Regions from separate parts of the Paenibacillus sp. FSL H8-0332 genome, predicted to be linked through region 2. Evidence: riboswitches for the same ligand, from Rfam matches in the RefSeq annotation. Region 2 holds a riboswitch; the other holds the start of a gene.
What was found. A riboswitch is a leader RNA that binds a small molecule or an ion and turns the genes downstream of it on or off. The one in region 2 is predicted to bind cyclic di-GMP.

Region 1 (3,424 bases), 840 kb from region 2:
ACCCTGACGCCAATTGAAGCTGATGACGTCGTCATTACGTACCATAACCGGCGTCCCCGAGAGCGTCATGTTCTTGAAGTATTCTCCAAGCAAGCCATTCTGAGCAGGCTTATTCTCCGTCTCACCGGAGGTTGGGACCGGCTTCTGGATCGGCGCAACGGTTGGTGTCGGAATTGGCATTGGTGTTGCGGTTGGTGTCGGCGTTACTGTTGGCGTCGGTGTTGGGGTTGCGGTTGCTGTAGGCGTCGGCGTTGCGGTTGGCTTAGGAGCCGCCGCCGGAGCAGACCAGGCCTTATATTGGTCACGGGTTAGTGTGTAGCTGTCATTCATGAAATTCTTGATCGTCGCCGTGCTGTTATTCTCATAGAGCATCTTGCCCCAGTTCATCATGAACACATAATTCTGCTGGGTCAGCTTCAGCTTCGAGATGTTCGGCATTTCGCCGTTCTCGCCGATGCCGATCGGTTTGCCGCCAGCCAGGCTGGTCAGATCATCATGATATTTATTCGAGTAGTCGTTATTATATATATCTGCTGCCAGCACATCCACTCTGTCCGCGCCCGGATAGGTCCGTGCATAGGGATCAGAGTTGGCATTCGGCGCATTCGGGTTCCATACCCAAATCAGATTATTTAACTGATGAACGTTCACGAACCGGTCATACATAATATTCCATAGTGCAGTGAAGTTGTCTTTCTTGCCCCACCAGAACCAGCCGCCGTTCATTTCATGGTACGGTCTCCAGAGGATCGGAACCTTAGCATCCCGCAGGCTTTTCAGAGAGACAGCTACTTTATCCAGATCAGTGATCAGCGCATTATACTCTGTAGTGCCGGGGGTTACGTATTTGTTGAATTGCGCTTGGGTGATTGACTTCTGCACATTGGACCATTCGTGCTTGGTGCCCGGCAGGTTCTGGTGGAAGGTCATGGCGACAATTCCGCCCGCTCTGGACCAGTTCGTCGCACTCCAGACGATGTTTTTGCGTTGTGCAGCTACTCCGCTCTCACTCTGTCCACCGATGGCTCCAAGCTCATAACCATGTAGTGCTGCGTATTGTCCGCTTGTTCCCTTCAGCTTGTTGCTCAGCTCATCAGGACTCTCGAAATAGTCATGCTGGCCTGTAATGATTCCATTTCCCGAGATATCATACAGATTGTTCAGCAGCTTGACCGCCTCAGGGGAGGCATTAGGGTTCACTGGCCCTCCTTCCGAGGAGGCAGCCTTGACGGTGGAAGGGGCGATTCCCAGTCCCACGGGTACAGCAGACAATACCACGGCCAGCGACAACACAGCGCAGAACAAACGAGACTTACGGTAAGTTTTCACAATATTCTCTTCCTTTCGGTAGCCAGGCTGCCACTCTTGCGAAGGCCCTATAGCTTTGCGTCCCTATCTTTCGATTAGGTTTGCCATTGTCGTTTTGGAAGGATCAATCCCTCTTACCTTAAGTATCGTCTCTATGCAAATTTAATGTATAGTAATGTCGAAATTATCCCAAAAAATAGTTCTTAATGCCTGATTTGAAATTGTAACATTTGGTTAAATAGATAAGTTAGACCTACGAAATGAACTGATGTAGAGCTATATCCTCCCAGTCCAGAGTAATACGAATGTTATCCTCCTCTACGAGCTCCGACCCCGTCTGCACCTCAATGAACTCCACATCGGTAAGAGCAAGAATGGCATGCTTGGTTCCTTCCGGTATCCGCACCACATCTCCCGCCTTCACCGTATGCATCTTCTCATTGATGACAATGCTGGCTTCTCCGCTGATGAAGGTCCAGATTTCACTGCGTTTGTGATGCAGCTGATAGCTGATATTTTTACCTTCATTGATGAAAATCCGCTTGGTCAGCACCTCGTTGCCCTCGTCATATTTCACATAGTCAATCACCTTGTAGTGACCCCAGCGGCGCTCCTCGTACATCGGTCTTTGTTCAAAAGACTTCAGCACTTCCTTGATCCGCGGACTCTCAGTCTTGTGCGTCACCAGAATGCCGTCCGGGCTGGCGGCGATAATCAGATCCTTCGCCCCGATTACCGTAATCGGAATATCCAGCTCGTTAATGAGGCAGGTGCCCTCGGAGTCAGCGGTCACAAAGCCTTTGCCGACATGGTTGCTGGTCATTTCCTCGGTCAGGGTGTTCCAGGTACCCAGGTCCTTCCAGAATCCGGCGTATGGCTGTACGACGATGTTCTCCTCTTTCTCCACCACTTCGTAATCAAAGCTGATCGAGGACAGTAGCTTATACTGCTTCTGCAGCTCTTCGTAATTCAGCGGCAGCCCTTTGCGCTGCAGGATATCCAGCAGGTAACCCAGACGGAAGGCGAACACTCCGCAGTTCCAGAGCGCGCCCTGGCTGATCAGCTCCTCGGCCTGCACGCGGTCCGGCTTCTCCTGGAAGTGGCTGACCTGCAGGTAACCATTGGCTCCCGCATCGGCGCCCGTTGGAATGATGTAGCCGTATTTCTCCGAAGCATGCTCGGGAACTACGCCCATCAGCGCCAGGTTCGCCCCGCTCACCAGCATGGTGTTCTCCAGCTGCAGCACCGTTTCGAAAAAGGAGGATTCCACGTATGGGTCCACCGGCAGAATCGCCACGGTCTCGCTTGGGGACACCCCCGCGATGGAATACAGATAGGCCGCCGTCAGCGCAATGGCCGGGAAGGTATCCCGCCGCTCCGGCTCCACGATGATCGGCACCTCGCTGCCGAGCTGGCTCTGGATCATCTCCACCTGGCTGCGTCCGGTCGCCAGATAAGAGGACCCTGCCATGCCGTTCTCCTCCAGCTGTCTCCATACCCGTTGTACCATCGATTCCGGTTCACCTGCCGGGCTTTCCAGTACCTTCAGAAATTGCTTAGAGCGTGAATCATTGGACAACGGCCAGAGCCGCTTGCCGGAGCCGCCTGATAGAAGTACTAGTTTCATAGTGAACCCTCCATATCGTATTGTTATTGGGTATTTCTTGTTGCGGAGCTGTGAGTTAAAATCCCGCCTGTTATGAGGGTCGCTGCAAGTAATTTTGGGCTTACGGCCGCTGTTGTATTTGGATTTCCTGATTAGAACCGCTCCTCGCGGTAGAAATCCAAATACAAAGGCGGACGCTAACGCTCCTACAGCTCCAAAATTCCTCTCCGCTCCATTTCATAACAGGCTGTGCTTTTACATCCGCTTCGCCCGCAGGCGAAGCTCCCGGCTAAAGATCCGATATTGCCGCTTGTTGTAGCGGCAAGGGGGGCCGGGCTGCCGCGCTATGCTTGCGCGGCAGCAGTTGAATCCCTGGTTGCCGCCTACTGTTGCGGCGGAGAAAAATTCAAAGGCTCAAAGACTCTTAAGTGCCGCTTGTTCCAAGGCGTCGCCGCTGAGTTAGCGGCTGGAGAGAACAAGAGTATGGGCAATAGAATCCAAGACAATGGG
Region 2 (3,424 bases):
GAGGTTCTAGCGGAGAAGATATATTGATCTGTATAGTTAGGTTGAATTTGCCCTGTCCATCTTACTGAGAAATGCTGGTCCGCTATTCCTGTTACACCCAAGACAGGTTGGCCTGCCAAAGAAATGGATTCATCCACCTTCACGGCCTTCTTGCCCGTAAAATTATTATTGCTGTAATACTCAGCCTTAAGGCCTGACAAAACATACTTCAATAATGTACGTCCTGCTTGCTCATTCCCCGTGTGAATTACAGGTCTTTGATTCGAGATGACATTACCGCCAACTGCAAATAATCCGCCTGTATTGATATTCAAATGATTATTTACACTGACGTTGTCCCGGACAAAGAGGTCCCCTTGGGCTACATTTAGTTCTGCCCTTGAGTTATTGGATACCACTTCTCCAACAGACATTTCTTCGTCTACATTCATAGTTACCATAGTATTGATATTCATATTGCCTTGTACTACTATCCGTTTCGCGGATAGATCGAGCGAGCCATTGTTATAAACCAAAGAACCTGCAAACAATTCATTATCCACATGAATATTGGAACTATTATTCAAATGCACAGTCCCCTGTACCCATAGGTTACCAAGATTCTCATCTGGTGCAGGGTTGATAACATTAACATCTAACTCAGTATTTGCATTTAATCCTCCACGGAGGATTAGCGATCCGTACACCGTTACATTCAGATTCCGGTTCGTATTCATACCATCTACGATTAAAATGACAGGCTGTTCTGCACTTCCAAACGTAACGCTTGATTCTAAATTCAGTTGTCCTGTTACAATAATTGCAGGCTTGTTGCCGCTGGAGCGGATAGAGCTTTGAATAGCTTCAATATCAGAATTTCTTATTGCCACTGCATTTTGGCTAAGCTGCTGTATTTGTTGTTCATTAGATTCTATTTGTTCGCGGATATGCCGGGAGATCTCTCCTTGCAGGCCATTCACCCGAATAAACGGCGGTGCGTTATGTACATTGGTCATACTTCCAGATAGGAGAACTTTGTCTCCGGCAACCTTATTGGGTTCAAAGGGCAGGCGGATTTGAGGCGGTATCAAGGCGGGAGTGTATGTATTAACTAATGAAATATCTATGCTATTGAGAGCAGTCTCAATTCCAGCAGCATTGATTTGACTTAACGTTAGTCTTCCATCTTCGACAGCAACCTTCTTCTTGACCGTTCTATGCTGCCCTGCTTCAAGAGTGAGTCCCTCCATCACTTTGATATTCTCGACAGTTAGGGAATTGTTGCTGCTATATACAGAGTCACCTACGGTTACTGAGACTTCATAAGTACCATTGTCTAGTGCAATTTCCCACTTTCCATCTGGATGGATTCGTGTCAGGCTGCTTATGCCGGAGTTATCGTATGTATCTCTTGAGACGGTTGCATCGGTATGATCCATGTTCCAGCCGTAGGCGTATTGGTTTTTAACGCTAAAAACGGCTCCAGAATCTGCAAGCTCCCCGTCCTGTAGGGGCGTTTCTTCGGGCTGAAACTGGATTTTGAGAACACTGTCCTGTGCGGAAATCTTCATCTCTGAGAATCCCACAAAAGGGGTCAGGAACTGAGCCAGAATGATAAAACACAATATTTTACTTATAAGACTCTTCTTGTTTGTCATAAAAGACCTCCGCTCAATTACAATTCATTAAAAAAAGGCGCAAAAAAACCACCGGAAAGAGCGGCCCGGCTACCATTCACAGATGGGTGTCTCCCGCCCTGTGGTAAGGCCCGTGGCTTTGCGTCCCTGACTTTCGTACAGGTTTGCCTTTTTAGTTCTAATGGTTATTTCAAGAGAAATCATTTGTAAATCACTTCAATTACAATCTGTACTTACCTTGGCAATAATACCCTATAATTGAATCATTTAATATTGTTCATTTTGTGAACATTTTGAACTAAGCAACCCCCGCACCACCACCCAACTTCCCAGCGGTGCTGCGCCCAGCACCAGCATGAGCAGCGTGATGGTGCGCAGAGACTGACTCTGTGACAACACCGCGATGAAGATCAGCAGGCCGAGGAGGCGGCCGCTCATCAGGCTAAGCTCCCTGAGTACTACCAGCTCCACGCGTTTGGCGGCGCTCTCCTCGGACACTCCCATCAGGTCGAAGCTGGTGGACAGCATCGGCAGCATGTAGAGCGGCAGGCAGAGCGAGGTCCCTATCCCCATGATTAGGAGGGTCGTAAAGTTCACCTTCCACAGCAGCGGAAGAAGGAAGGCGATGAGCAGCAGACTGCCTGCCAGCATACCGCCGAGCCGGGCACGGGGCTTGAACCATCTGCCAGCCGCGTAATAACTGATCAGGGATACAGCAGAGGTCAGCAGAGCAAACTGTCCCAGCTTGCTCTCCTCCTGTGCTGCAATGTAGACGAGCAGACCGATCAGGAAGGAGAATACGCCTTCCCGGATGCCCTGGAACACTAGCGCCGCCGCAACTGGCCGCCAAGGACTGCGCCTGCGGGTAAGCTCATGCCAGGGCTCCAGCCAGAGATAGGCTTCGCCGCGCGGCCGTTTGCGCAGGCCGAAGCTGAGCACAGCAGCCACCCCATAGATACAGAGCGACAGTATGAATACCATGCGGTAGCCTTGTCCGCCTTGCCAGCGGGAGATCATCCAGCCGGACACCCAGGGTCCGGCTATTCCCGTCAGAGAACCCAGCAGACCCATCCACCCGTTATAGAAATCGCGGTTGCTCACGTCCGTAATCTCGAAGAATACAATATTGAACGCCAGCCAATACAGCCCGATGGATAGTCCGAGGACCCCGCCCAGCGGCCAAATAAAATGCACCGTTTCTCCTTGCAGCCACAGCACCAGCAAATAAAAAAAGCCCGATACGGCAATTCCCAGCCGTAGGGCATTCATTTTGTTATGCTCTTTCACCCACTTGCCGCCGAGCCAAAAACTGAGACCCACGGCAATCTGCTGGGCCACGGTGAACCAGCCGATCATGGCGAAGTTCTGCCGGCTTTTCCACAGATATACGTTGAGGAACGTCCCTGCAAGTACTGTAGCCAGCAGGTATAGCCCGCCTACAGCCAGCAGCAGCGCCGCCTGTCCCCGTTCTGAACCTCTCATGCCAGCCCTCCCTGCTCGTCCTAAGACACTTCATCTATCACTAACATGTCCAGAAGGCAGGGAAAGCATGAATCCGATCTTTATTCGGCGGAGGTGCTCAGATTGCGGACAAGCTGGATGCGGTCTTCCTGCGCCAGACTATGCTGCACATGGAAGCAGGAAGGGCAGACGTACACATTCAGCGCGAAGGGAGGCTTCAGCACCGCTGCGCCAGCCAGCGCTTCCGGCGTTGCCGGAGTGAACCCGTCTACCTGCTGCGTACCGGAGTGAAGCATCAGCTCATGGCATTGCGGGCATTCCGGCGCTTCCAGCTGGGCAGCCAGCAA

Region 1: linked by a shared signal. The riboswitch ahead of NST43_RS03300 (PA14 domain-containing protein) and the one ahead of NST43_RS06940 (PA14 domain-containing protein) in region 2 are both predicted to bind cyclic di-GMP.

What each region holds. Positions count from the first base shown of each region.
Region 1 is NZ_CP150145.1:767,571-770,994, reverse strand. Features, by position in the region: gene NST43_RS03300 (PA14 domain-containing protein) at 1-1,329, opposite strand, end outside; cyclic di-GMP riboswitch class I at 1,344-1,424, opposite strand; gene NST43_RS03295 (sugar phosphate nucleotidyltransferase) at 1,562-2,935, opposite strand.
Region 2 is NZ_CP150145.1:1,608,567-1,611,990, reverse strand. Features, by position in the region: gene NST43_RS06940 (PA14 domain-containing protein) at 1-1,637, opposite strand, end outside; cyclic di-GMP riboswitch class I at 1,694-1,795, opposite strand; gene NST43_RS06935 (MFS transporter) at 1,884-3,098, opposite strand; gene NST43_RS06930 (hypothetical protein) at 3,179-3,424, opposite strand, start outside.